One region of the Colwellia sp. BRX8-5 genome, then DNA from elsewhere that is predicted to be linked to it. Evidence: predicted binding sites of a transcription regulator. Region 1 holds the regulator's gene; each other region holds the start of a gene.
What was found. The regulator sigma-54, encoded in region 1, starts transcription at its own class of promoters, with help from an activator protein. The targets are predictions, from matches to a motif close to GTTGGCACGNNNNTNGNNT.
Positions count from the first base shown of each region.

Region 1 (3,448 bases):
AAAGCCAAAAGATTCAAACACCACCACCATAGATGCCGAGGTTTTGCCCAAAATTCGCTCACGCACTAAATCAGATAATTGATGAGGTGATAACTGGCTGGTATTAATATACAAACCCGCACGCGTGGAAATAGGCTCAAGCAGCTTTTTCTCTAAAGAGATGGCTTGGTCGAGTGGGATATTTTGTTTAATCAAAGGATGTAAACGACGCGTTTCACTAAAACGTCGAATAAGATCAGAGTCATCAGCATCTAAATACAGAATATCGAGTTTTACTGTTTTTGGTAGATAATCTAATATTTCTGAAACGTCATTAGGATCATTGGGTAAGTTACGTACATCTAAACTAACCGCTACTTTGTCGTAATCATTAATAACGGTATGCGCTAATGCAGGCAATAAATTCACCGGAATATTATCGACACAGTAGTAGCCTAAATCTTCGAGTACACGTAAGGCGACACTTTTACCTGACCCTGAGCGACCACTGACTATCAAGAGTTTCATTTGAGTTTTCCTGGATTATTATTAGATTTTATTAACGTTTAGCATGCTTTATTAAAGTAAAAAGCTCTTGCGAATTTTGGCATTTTCTTACTTGCTTTGCGAACTGTTTAGTACTAAATATTTGCGCAATACTTTGTAAGGTATCTAAATGTTGTTGGCAGTTTTCTTCGGGGACAAATAACGCAATAATAATATCGACAGCACGGTTGTCTATCGCATCAAATTCAACGGCTTGTTCACTGGTCAGCAATACAGCAATAACTTGTGACGTGTTGGTTAATCGACCATGAGGAATCGCAATGCCATTTCCTATGCCGGTAGAGCCAACCTTTTCACGCGCCATTAAGCTTTCGAATAATTGATGAGTATCAATATTGTCGAATTTTTTTGCCGCAGTTGTGCTAATTATTTCAAGGAGTTTTTTTTTGCTTGTACCCTTAATCGCACACAGGGTGCAATCAAGGGTAAGGATATCTTGCAACTTCATTATACTACTTAGATTCTTTGGTGAGTGAACAGGCGATAAACAGCATTAATGCTGATTCGTTTTACCTTTGTACTTCAATATTTGCCGGTCAAGCTTAACAACAAGACTATCAATAGAGGCATACATGTCAGCATTTTCAGCTTTTGCATGTAAATCAGAGCCACTAACGTGAACAGTCGCTTCAGCAATTTGATTTGATTTTTCAACGGTGAGAACAACATGAACATTATTGATATGATCAAAATGTCGGCTTAATTTTGCCATCTTAGTCGTGACGTTTTCTCGTAAAGCTTCGGTAATGTCAACATGGTGGCCAGAAAGATTAATTTGCATAAGCTTAATTCCTCATCTTTTCGTTAAAGTAAACTTTTTCGTTGGTTAGAAGGTGGAATAGAAAGTGACTCTCGATATTTTGCTATGGTGCGTCGAGCTACATTTATCCCTTGATCGGCTAATAAATCAGCCATTTTACTATCACTAAGTGGTTTTGCTGGGATTTCGGCAGCAACAAATTTTTTGATTAATGCACGAATAGCTGTTGATGAGCATTCGCCACCGCTTTCGGTGCCAACATGGCTTGAGAAGAAAAACTTCAGTTCGAAAATTCCACGTGGCGTATGCATGTACTTTTGTGTCGTCACTCGTGAAATGGTTGATTCATGCATATCGACAGCTTCGGCAATATCATTTAAAACCATTGGACGCATGGCTTCATTACCATGTTCAAAAAAGCCAATTTGACGTTGCACAATACAGTTTGACACTTTTAATAAGGTATCATTACGGCTTTCTAAGCTTTTAATAAACCATTTAGCTTCTTGTAAATTTGAGCGAATAAATTGTGTGTCCGCTGTCGACTTCATCGAACGTGACATCGAAGCATATTGCTGATTCACCGAAAGTTTTGGCGCAGTATCAGGGTTTAATTCGACCACCCAACGGCCATTTTTCTTTTCAACAGACACATCAGGAATAACATACTGATCGTCACTCTTCATCACACTATCGCCGGGTCTAGGATCAAGTGATTGAATAAGACGCACCACTTCGCGCAGTTGCTCTTCTTTCAGTCGAGTTTTACGCATTAATGTACGATAGTCTCGGCTACCCAGCAGATTAATATGGTCACGCAAAACTAACTTACTTTCTGCTAACCAAGGTGTAGCGGGGTCAAATTGATTAAGTTGAATGATTAAACATTCTGAAATAGAACGAGCAGCGACACCGACAGGATCAAAGAGGTTAATACGTTTTAGTACCACCTCAATTTCATCAAGCTCTACTCCTTCAATGGCAACACTTTCTAAAATGTCTTCACTAGATACCGTTAAGTAACCGGCGTCATCAACAGCATCAATAATTGCTGTCGCTATAGCGCGGTCTGTTTCGGTAAAAGGGCTTAATTCCATTTGCCAGCGCAAATGATCTTGAATGGAGTCTTGAGTCTCGCCTTGGTAAGTATAATCTTCTGAAGCTGGGCCTGAGCTTGAACTTGCTGCACCGGCCGTGTAGTTATCATCCCAAGTGGTATCCATGTTTAATTCTTCAGGGATATCGTTCTTGTCCATGGCTTCAGTGGTGGTGATTTCATCAATGGTAGGCGTAGCGTCTTCGCTACCATCAGAAGCAGGGGCTTCTTTAACGTCACCATTACCGGCAGTGTGAGCTTCTTCAAGGTTGTCAGTACTTTTATCTTCGGGATTATTTGAAGACTCATCCATTTCTAATAATGGATTACTTTCTAAGGCTTCCTGAATTTCTTGTTGAAGCTCTAACGTAGACAGTTGCAGCAATTTGATTGCTTGCTGCAATTGTGGCGTCATGGTTAATTGTTGTCCTATGCGGAGTTGTAGAGTAGGGCGCATTTAGGTCATTAACTTCCTATTATTTTTAATGGGATATTTTCGTTTTTTTCATACGAAGATACTATTCATTTACTGACTACTATAGCGTGAATTGTTCACCAAGGTATACATCTCTTACGTGTTGATTTGCAAGAATTTGATCTGCAGTACCTTCTGCAATAAGTTCACCATGACTAACAATATACGCATGTTCACATACATCGAGAGTTTCACGTACATTGTGATCAGTGATCAACACACCAATGCCACGTTCTTTTAAGTGTAGAATAATTTTTTTAATATCACCTACTGAAATTGGGTCAACACCAGCAAAAGGTTCATCTAATAAAATAAATTTTGGTTCAGCAGCTAATGCGCGAGCAATTTCTACTCGGCGGCGTTCACCACCAGATAAGCTCATGCCTAAATTATCTTTGATATGACCTATGTTGAATTCTTCAACAAGATGTTCTAATTTTTCTTCGCGTTCAGCATCTGATAATTCTTTTCGTGTTTGTAAAATAGCCATAATATTGTCGTAAACACTGAGTTTTCGAAAAATAGAGGCTTCTTGTGGTAAATATCCGATGCCTTTTCTCGCACGCTCATG
Region 1 covers NZ_JACGVR010000007.1:164,692-168,139, forward strand. The annotation lists gene rapZ (RNase adapter RapZ) at 1-507, opposite strand, end outside; gene ptsN (PTS IIA-like nitrogen regulatory protein PtsN) at 539-994, opposite strand; gene hpf (ribosome hibernation promoting factor) at 1,040-1,327, opposite strand; gene H4J62_RS07555 (RNA polymerase factor sigma-54) at 1,351-2,859, opposite strand; gene lptB (LPS export ABC transporter ATP-binding protein) at 2,939-3,448, opposite strand, start outside.

Region 2 (3,448 bases), on a different contig from region 1:
AAGTTGAGGCTTTTTGTTGTTAATTAGCGTGTTGTTTTTACTAAGCTTTAATGCCTAAACTGCTAAGGCCACCACTTTTCTTGCCCTTACTATTGTAGGTCATTGATGAGCGGTTATGATTCTCAAGCAAGGAGTTTTTCATGCGTTCAGCGGCAAGTGAAGATTGCTGTATGATTTGACCGTTAACCTGATTTTTGTCTTTACAACGCAGTAAAATAGCTTCAATTTCAGCAATCTCTTGCTGATGAATACCTGATTTAACTTCGTTTTTCAAAATAATATTTTGAGCGTTTTGTTCATCAAGTTGCTGTATGGCTTTTAGCAAAGCCTCTTTTTGCTCGGTAACGGCAGTTAATGCTTGTGGGCTTTGTTTTTGTAAGACTTCTTTTTCAACGCTGAGCAGCTCTTCAAGCTGCTGTAGGTTATGTAACTGTTGAGCAATTAATTGCTCTGCTGCTAACGCTGTCATCAGGTGTAACTCCTGTGATTAGGTTAACAGTAAACTGTTAGCCTAGTTTAAATTCGAAATTTGCTATACTGGCAGCAAGCTTTTCAGGATCAACTTTATACTCACCATTTGCAATGGCTTTTTTGAGTTGATCGATTTTTTTCTGATCAACGGCTGGTGCGTCATTCGCTTTCTTTTGTAACTCATTTAACTGTTGAGCTTGTGGTGTTAAAGAGACTGAATCTTTACCTACAGATCTTCCTTGTTCACTACTTGCTGCATTTTGTGTGGCTTGCTGTTTGACTTGTACTTGTTGATCAAGCTTTTGCTTTACCTGACTGTTGTTTGACAAGTTATTGATATTTATAGCCATAATACTATCCTATAGATAACGGGTTGATATTCACTATCTTGTTATCGGCAAGCAGCCTAATAACTTAACCATTATTATAAATTAATTATCACTTCGTTGATAGCCGATACTCGCCCTGTTACCGTTCTACCACTGCCTTCATTTTCAACCGCTATTTGCTCGCCAAGCCCCCCGTCTTCAAGGGCTATGCCGGAGGTTTTTATTGTCAAGGTATTCGATTGCGCAATAAGCGTGACATGGCTGCCTTTGCAAACAAAACAAATATTTTTTTTAGTTAGAATCACACCCGCCCTCAACTTTCTTTTAGCTCGGGTACCAATAACGATTCTGGTATCATCTAAGCTCTCACCACGAATTCTATATTTATCGCGATATTCAATGGTGACATTTGAACTATCAACTCTACTGCCCTTACTAATGATACTTTTTGCAACAACTACCGGTATGACCACTTGAATTTTTGCAGGAATATAAAGATACCAAGACGATGGGTCGTCGCAATTTATTTTAACATTTACGTTTCTACCATTATGATTTTCAGGTATATTTGCGATTAAAGGTGTTAAACAAGGTTGAATAATAATTCTGGGATCTAAAGTAGAGACTGAAACGTTTATCTTTCCTTGCTTTGGCAATGGCGTGTTATTTTTTATAAATTGGGTAACAAAATCTTGAAGTTGCTGTCTGTCCATCGTTTGGGCAAAGGCTAGATTTGAAAAAAGCGCTGAGATTAGCGAAAGAATGATAAATATCTTGAATATGCTCATAAATTTGTCAACTATTTGCTAGGGAAATTAAAATACTCGTCTATGCTTAATTTATGTATAGTTTAACAATAATTAAAAACAGACGAATACGCACTAAACGTCAAAAAATTGAACGTTCAATATGTATCTGTAAGCACAATCAAGAAGTGTGCCTTTTTGTGAATTAAGTAAAATGAGGTTTGTATGGCAGGAATTTTAGACTCAGTAAATCAACGCACTCAGTTGGTTGGACAGAATAGGCTTGAATTATTACTTTTTCGTTTAATCGGACCACAACGTTTTGGTATTAATGTTTTTAAAGTACGTGAAGTTATGCCTTGTCCGCGCTTAACCTTACTGCCAGGACAAGACCCTTTTATTAAAGGTGTTGCCCATATTCGTGGCCAAACCATTTCAGTGATCGATTTGAGCAAATCGACAGGTGGCCCAGAAATAGTGCCAGATGAAAATTCCTTTGTCATTATTGCAGAATATAATCGCAGTGTGCAGGGCTTTTTAGTTGGCGGTGTTGAGAGAATCGTCACGTTAAGCTGGAAAGATATCATGCCCCCTCCAGAAGGTGCTGGCAAATCAAGCTATTTAACGGCGGTTACAGAAATAGACAAAAAAATGGTCTCTATTTTAGATGTAGAGAAAATTTTAAATGAAATTAGTCCTATTTCAACAGAACTCAGTGAAGGTGTTGTTGATGCGAGTGTCGGAGTTAGTCTTGGCGAACGGGTAATTATGATCGCGGATGATTCAACCGTAGCTCGAAATCAGGTGAGAAGAGCTCTAGAGCCATTAGGCTTAACAATGTTGTTAGCTAAAAATGGCCAAGACGCTTTAGATCAATTACTTGCTATAGAAGCCGAGTGTCATACATCAATTACCGAAAAAGTGGCTTTACTTATCTCTGATATAGAAATGCCTGAAATGGACGGTTACACCTTAACCGCTGAGATTAAAAATAATGATCGATTGAAAGCCATGCCGGTTATTTTACATACTTCGCTAAGTGGTGTTTTTAATAATGCCATGGTTGCTAAAGTTGGTGCAGAAGATTTTATTCCAAAGTTTCATCCTGATGAGTTAGCCACAGCAGTAAAAAAATGGTTAAAGAAAGATGAACTAGCAAATAATGCTAATTAACCCATTATTTTTAGCGTATTCTATCGTTAATAAATGATAATAATAATTTAAGGCGGAATATCGAAGTGTCAATCCGACAGCTTGATGATAGCAGTTATCATCAGTTTAGAGTCTTCCTAGAGAAACAATGTGGCATCGTCTTAGGTGAAAATAAACAATACCTAGTAAAAAGCCGTTTAGCCCCTTTAATGGCTAAATTTGATGTTACCACATTAGGTGATTTAGTCACTCGTACTCTCAGTCCAATTGAAAGGCAGTTACGCGCCGCAGTTATCGACGCCATGACGACCAACGAAACCTTGTGGTTTCGCGATGAGTACCCCTTTGAACTATTGAAAAAACGCTTACTTCCTGAGTTTAAAAATCAAAGAACGCCTTTAAAAATTTGGTCAGCGGCAAGTTCTTCAGGTCAAGAACCTTATTCTATTGCGATGGCAGTTCAAGAATTTAAGCAAAGTAATCCTGCTGCGTTTTCGGGAGGTGTTCAAATTATTGGCACTGATATCTCCAATACTATGCTTGAGCATTGTAAGTATGGCCATTATGACAATTTAGCTTTGTCACGAGGTTTATCAGCCGAACGCAAAAGAATGTTTTTTGAAAATGGCGATAAAGGTATGTCAAAAGTCAAAGACTCGGTTAAGAAAATGGTTAGCTTTAGGCAACTAAATCTCCTAAATAGTTATAGTTTAATGGGTAAGTTTGATATTGTATTTTGCCGTAACGTAT
Region 2 covers NZ_JACGVR010000001.1:145,303-148,750, forward strand. The annotation lists gene flgN (flagellar export chaperone FlgN) at 41-469, opposite strand; gene flgM (flagellar biosynthesis anti-sigma factor FlgM) at 507-821, opposite strand; gene flgA (flagellar basal body P-ring formation chaperone FlgA) at 896-1,588, opposite strand; gene H4J62_RS00605 (chemotaxis protein) at 1,772-2,719, shown strand; gene H4J62_RS00610 (protein-glutamate O-methyltransferase CheR) at 2,785-3,448, shown strand, end outside.
Region 2: a site for sigma-54 is predicted at 1,726-1,744, ahead of flgA (flagellar basal body P-ring formation chaperone FlgA). Genes of this name have one in related genera too.

Region 3 (3,448 bases), on a different contig from region 1:
AACTTTTCTAATGCCAGAGCAAAGCTTACAAGGTGTTTTACCGGGTGCGCGCGTTGTGCCACTGACAACTAAAGCTCGCTTACCCTTTTCAATGGATTTACTTGGCCGAGTCGTTGACGGTGTTGGTAAACCACTCGACGGCAAAGGGCCAATCAAGAACTCAGGCAATTATCAAATAAACAATAAGCCGATTAATCCGTTATCAAGGCGTGGTATCACTGAACCGCTTGATGTCGGTGTGCGCGCTATTAATAGTTTTTTAACGGTTGGTATTGGTCAGCGTATGGGCTTATTTGCCGGCTCAGGTGTCGGTAAAAGTGTCTTGTTAGGTATGATGACACGCGGCACAACTGCTGATGTTATCGTTGTGGGGCTAATTGGCGAACGTGGTCGAGAAGTTAAAGAGTTTATCGAAGAAATTTTAGGCGAAGAAGGGCGAGCACGTTCAGTTGTTGTTGCGGCGCCTGCCGATAATTCGCCATTAATGCGTTTAAAAGGCTGTGAAACTGCGGTACAAATTGCTGAGTACTTTCGTGATCAAGGTCTGAATGTCTTGCTACTGGTTGACTCGCTAACGCGTTATGCCCAAGCGCAACGAGAAATAGCACTGGCTGTCGGCGAACCACCGGCAACCAAAGGTTATCCGCCTTCGGTCTTTTCAAAGTTACCCCAACTGGTTGAACGAGCCGGTAATGGTGGCGATGGTCAGGGATCAATTACCGCATTTTTCACCGTATTAACCGAAGGTGATGATTTACAAGATCCGATTGCTGATGCGGCGCGTGCTATTTTAGATGGACATATTGTTTTATCTCGTGCCTTAGCCGATTCAGGGCATTACCCCGCTGTTGATATTGAAGGCTCGATTAGCCGTGTTATGCCGATGGTGACCAGTGATGAGCATCAACAACTTGCTCGGCAACTAAAGCAAGTCTACTCACTATACCAGCAAAATAAAGATTTGATTGCTATTGGCGCTTATAGCCGTGGTAATGATCCTCGCATTGATCAATCCATTGATTTAATGCCGGTGATCAAGTTCTTCCTACAACAAAAAATGTTGGAAATTATTCCTTATGATCAAAGCTTAACGCAACTTCAAGAAATACTTTCTGCAGCGCAAGCACACGCGCAAGCAAAACAAGGCCAGCAAAATGCCTAAGCATAATAACGTTAACACTATTTTCGAAAAATTTATTAGCTGTTTAGCATTATCTAGGAGGACGTTATGCCATTAAAGCAACTGAATACCTTACATCGCTATGAACAGGATAAAGAAAAAAAAGCAGCGCAAGCACTGCAAACTGCTGAATTTGAATACCAACAAAATCTTGAACGTTTACAAAGTGTCAGTGACTATCGTCTTGAATATATGAAACGTTTGAATGCTCGCTCTATGGTGGGTATTGATAGCGCGACGTTTAGTCATTTTCATGCCTTTATTGCCAAGCTCGATTATGCTGCTGGGCAAGTTGATATTGCGATTATGCAGAGTAAGGCGATGGTGGAAAAGAGCAAACAGCTCTGGCTAGCGCAGCGACAAAAAATTCAAGCGGTAGAATTACTGCTTGATAAAAAAACACAAGCGCTCACTCTTATCGCTAACAAGCAAGAACAAAAAATGTTTGATGAAATTGCTACTCAACAATTTGTCCGTCGTAAAATGCGGGGGTAAAGTGAATTAAATAGTAATTTCTAAGTGGAACAATACTTGCTTATTTAACTAATATAAAAAGTATTCGCAATAAACGACGTTGTCATCATTGTAAATATAGCTCAAATTTACCATTGAAATAAAAAGGTTTACTATGCCGCAAGTTACTCCATTAGCCATAGATATCTCGCCAAGTAAGGACTTTAGCCCTGTTCAGTCAGGAGCGATTAGCACATCCAAAAATTCAACTAAAGATTTTGCACAAATGGTTGACCAGCATTATCAAAGTCAACAAAGCGGCAAAAAGCAACAGGCAAGCGGCAATAACATGAAACTTGCTAGCGAAATTAATGCTGAAAAGAAAGTACCCCAAGAAAAATCTTCCACAACGGATGTGCAACCAAAAGAAAAGCAAATGGGTGGAGTTTCTGATGAGAAGGTTAATACAGAAATTAACCAAAGCGAAGCTTCAGAAAGATTGCCTTATGATGATACAGCGACTAGTGAAAAAAATGTTCGAGTAGAAAATAGCCAAGAAGAAACACCGGAACACAAAGCTAGCGGATTAATTAATCTTGATACTAATTCCACCGCACCTGAAAATACAGATAAAAGTACCGAGCAATTAATGTCGTTGTTATCTGCGTCACAACAACTATTAAATGATACGGTGAAAAATGACGGTGCGATACCATCACAACTTAATGAAAAACCATCAATAGTTGTGGCTGGTAGTCATCAACAAGAAAAAACACAGTTAGCAGCAATGTTAAGGCAAGTGCTTGGTGGCAATAGCCAAGAAAATGTAGCGACCAGTGATAATACCCTAGCAAAAGATAGCCTTGCGCCAGAGTTAGCTAAATCATTAACCGTTCCAGTAACGGTTAACAGTGAAATGCCAGCAAAGAAAGTTGACCTAGCTAGCGAACCCAAAGTCGTTGCTGATAAAGTTGTGCAAGGGGAGGCTGAATTAGCTTTATCTGCATTATTGGAGAAAAAAACAAACAGTGAAGGACAAGATCCCTCGCTAAAAACAACGAATGTTAATGGCCAACTTTCCACGCAATCCGTTCCTCCTGCTCAAAGCGAAACGTCGTTAAAAGCAGAGCCGATTGTAGATAAAACCAATAATGTACCGAAACAGGCGATGCCTTTAAGTGATCTTGAAGCGCTATTAGCGGATATGGAAAAAGCGCCCACGGATACTGAACTTGAACAAATTAAAGCTGCACTTATCGCCAATCAAGACAAAGCTATAATTCCTGATAAAAGTAATCAAAGTATCAGCAATAGTAAAACGTCGGTCGATAAAGAGTTGGCTGGAGCGGTATTGCCTGTAACCCTTAAAAATGAAAGCTTGGTTAACGAAATAGCAATTGATGCTGATAAGGTCAATACGGATAATGTTGTTTTTTCAAGTGTAGCTGTTCCAGGTGAAAAACAAGCTCAGGAAAATAACGCAAATAATAGTCGAGGGGTTAATCAGATAAACCAGAAAACCCTTGAAACACAAAATTTAAATGCCGGTGAACAATTTAAAGAGCCAGCTAAAGATCAGTCGGCAGAGCAACAAAACCAAAAGCAGGCACAAAGCTTAACTCAGCTTGATAAAGTGGCTAACAATGATGCTCAAGTCAAAGAAAAAACTATTAATGAAATATTTGATAAGAAACAAGTCAGTACAAGTATTGAGAATACTCTTAATAGAGATATGCATCGAGCCAATAATGAAGTAACCAAATCTACGGCTTCTGCGGAGGAAATGATCACTAAATTAACCAGTGACCATGTGCA
Region 3 covers NZ_JACGVR010000001.1:177,261-180,708, forward strand. The annotation lists gene fliI (flagellar protein export ATPase FliI) at 1-1,162, shown strand, start outside; gene fliJ (flagellar export protein FliJ) at 1,229-1,675, shown strand; gene H4J62_RS00755 (flagellar hook-length control protein FliK) at 1,809-3,448, shown strand, end outside.
Region 3: a site for sigma-54 is predicted at 1,699-1,717, ahead of H4J62_RS00755 (flagellar hook-length control protein FliK). Genes of this name have one in related genera too.

Region 4 (3,448 bases), on a different contig from region 1:
ATAACCTGATAACTTTAAAGTATCCATCAGGGCTTCACGTAATCCTGCATCATCTTCAACAACTAATATTTTACTTTGATTCATTAGTGTTCTCCCCGTTAACATTGTTTGTGTCTAAAATAGGTAAGTGAATACAAAAGTGCGCGCCCTCTCCTGGCTTACTCACTAAGCGAACATCGCCTTGATGAGCCTTAGCAACTGACTTTACCACCGCTAAACCTAAGCCGGTTCCCTGTGCCCTTGATGTATAGAAAGGTTCAAAAATTTTATTGGCAAGCTCTTCACTAATACCTTGACCATTATCTTGTACACTAATATAAGCGTATTCATTTTGGCAGTAGGTGGTAATGGAAATCTCCGCACCCTGCTTAATAACTTGTAAACTGTTGTGAATTAAGTTTTCAATAGCACCGCTTAACGCACGTTTATTACCTAAGATTTGGCAATCATCATCACAAAGCTTAATGTTTACTTTCGCTTTGGCCTGAACGATTAATGCTTCTACGGCGTTAACTGAATGCGTAATCAATTTATTAATTGAAAGTGGTTCAACAACTTTTTGCTTGCCACTTTTTGAAAACAACAACATATCGTTTACTTGCTGTTCTAAGTCGTGCAAGCGCGCCATTAATTTGTCTTGAAAGCTACTTCGATCGTCTGAAGAAAGCTTTTTATTTTTTAAATTTGCACCATATAACATAGCGGCAGAAAGTGGTGTGCGAATTTGATGAGCAAGCTTTGAAACCAAATGACCTAATGACGATAAACGCTGCATATGGCTAAGCTTATCTTGTAATAAACGCGTTTCGGTCAAATCAGTGATCATAATTAACTGGCCAGGTTGATCACCTAAAGCAGTAATTTCTAATTTAACCCGGCGGCCGTCTTTCAATGACACTTCATGCCAATCGTCGGCACGAGGTTTAAACGAGCGTTTAATAACATCAAACCAAGCTTGACCAAGAATCGGTTCATCGAGTAACAAACTAGCAATTTTATTGGTTTTAATAACAATACCGTTACCATCAAGCATTATCATCCCGGTCGGCATAACATCAATAATTTGCTCAAGTTGATTAGACTTTTGACGAAGTAACGATAGCTCGCCACGGTATGCTTCACTTTCTAACGTATCGCTATGAGCAAATGACTGCGGAGTAAAAACAAATTTAGCTTTATGAAACAGATTATCTTCCACACAATGAATGGGTGTAGACAATTTAGAAGATGCTGATGAATGTGAAACTGCAACGGCCATATACTTTACTCAATTTAAAAATACCAACTGAATAAAGCATTAATTATGCCAAAGAGGTTTTATATTAATTTACATGATGTTAGAAGCGATTTTTAGAACAATTCTTGCCGTCAAAGATTTGGCTTTACTGTCTAATAATATTCAGTTCAACCAAAGACAAAGACGCTAACCGTCGCGATACTTTCCAGTACAACGGCTGGTGTAATAACGGATATAACAATCAATACACCTGGTTAACGTAGGATATTAGTTCGTGTTTTTTTGTAAGTTATACTTACGCATTTTTTCAACTAATGTAGTTCGACGCATCCCTAATAGTTCTGCCGAGCGTGCAACAACCCAGTCATTTTTCTCAAGTGCTTGGTTTATCATCGACACTTCAAGATCTGCTAAGTATTCTTTTAAATTCAAGCCATCGTTTGGCAAAACATCAACCACAGATGCTTCTTCTGGTTGGTCAGCAAAACTGCTGGTATCTTCTTCGTCATCATAATCAAAGCCAGAAAATAGCTCATTTATCGCATCACGTTCTTGCAACTCATCAGGGTATTCAGGTTGATACTCTTCAACATCAATATGACGATACTTTGCTGGTAATTCACTGACATTAACCACTTGCTCAGCAAACATAATGATCATACGTTCAATTAAGTTAGATAATTCTCGAACATTACCTGCCCAAGCATGTAATTTTAAAGATTCAATCGCTTGCTCAGTAAAACGAACACTTTGTCCTTGCTCTGCTTCAAAACGAGAAATAAGTTCTTTAATCAGTAATGGAATATCTTCTTTTCTATCACGTAATGCCGGTGTTTCAATAGGAAAAACATTAAGACGATAGAATAAATCTTCGCGGAATGTGCCCGCGGTGATCATATCTTCTAAGTGCTGATGGGTTGCAGCAATAATACGCACATTGGTTTTAATACTCTTTGCGCCACCGACACGCTCAAAAGTACGTTCTTGCAGAACACGAAGTAGCTTCACTTGCATGGGTTGAGGCATATCACCTATTTCATCAAGAAATAACGTGCCACCCTCAGCCATTTCAAAACGCCCTTTACGGGTAGAAATAGCGCCCGTAAAGGCACCTTTTTCATGACCAAATAATTCACTTTCCAATAATTCACCGGGTATAGCGCCACAGTTAACCGGAACAAAAGGCCCTTTAGCGCGGTCAGATAAATTATGAATATTACGTGCCACAACTTCTTTACCCGTACCTGACTCACCTAAAACCAAGACACTCGCTTGCGTACTAGCCACTTGTTCAATTAAAAAGCGCACTTGTAACATAGGTTCACTGGCGCCCACCAAAGAGCGGAATAACAAATTAGGACCGTTGTGATTTCGCTTTGAGGGTAATTGGTTATGGTATTGATGACAGTGGTGTACTTGCTCGGTAAGCTGAGCATAATTTAAAGGCACAGCTAAACTGCCTAAAACATTAACAGCACCACTTAATAAAGTCGCGTCGAGTACATCATGGAGGATAAAAGGTGTTTCAGGGTGTTTTTTAACAAAATCGACCAGTAAATCACTGACCTTGCCACACAAAACCACCGTAAGAATATTATCAGTTTCTTTAAAATACTGCTCAATATCATCTTCAGGACACACATAAAAATGTTCACCGACAAATGATAATACGGTCGCTATTTGATCGCGTCTGGCAATGTCGTTATCAACGACAAGTACATGTTTTTGACCCTGCATATATCTAAAAAAACCATATTTTTGTTATCTATAATTTTATTCTAGCGAGATATAGTAAATAAGCAACAATAAATTGACACTGTAACGTCATAAAATTGACTTAAATAGTATGATATTTTTACTCGATAAATAAAGTCAGATAGCGAGACTCTATCTTAATGATAAATATCGTTACCTTCATATAAATATAAAATATCTAAAGATAAGTAATAATTTGCCGATAAATGCTTCAGGATAATTTGTTTATAGCAGAGTCCTATAGTTCCTATAAATACAAATATGGCAAGCTTATTGTGTAAAAACAACTACAGATAAAAAATAAATATTGCAACAGAATCAATATTTAAAATTGTTAAGCTAATACTAGTGTCAAAAAGTTGTAATCAATATAAATAATCACTTTTCAATTTTAATGCGGAAAGAACCGTGAAAAATATTTTTTATTTTTATATCAACTTCAATAACTTAACTTTA
Region 4 covers NZ_JACGVR010000001.1:168,067-171,514, reverse strand. The annotation lists gene H4J62_RS00720 (sigma-54 dependent transcriptional regulator) at 1-84, opposite strand, end outside; gene H4J62_RS00715 (PAS domain-containing sensor histidine kinase) at 71-1,258, opposite strand; gene H4J62_RS00710 (sigma-54 dependent transcriptional regulator) at 1,505-2,974, opposite strand.
Region 4: a site for sigma-54 is predicted at 1,293-1,311, ahead of H4J62_RS00715 (PAS domain-containing sensor histidine kinase). Genes of this name have one in related genera too.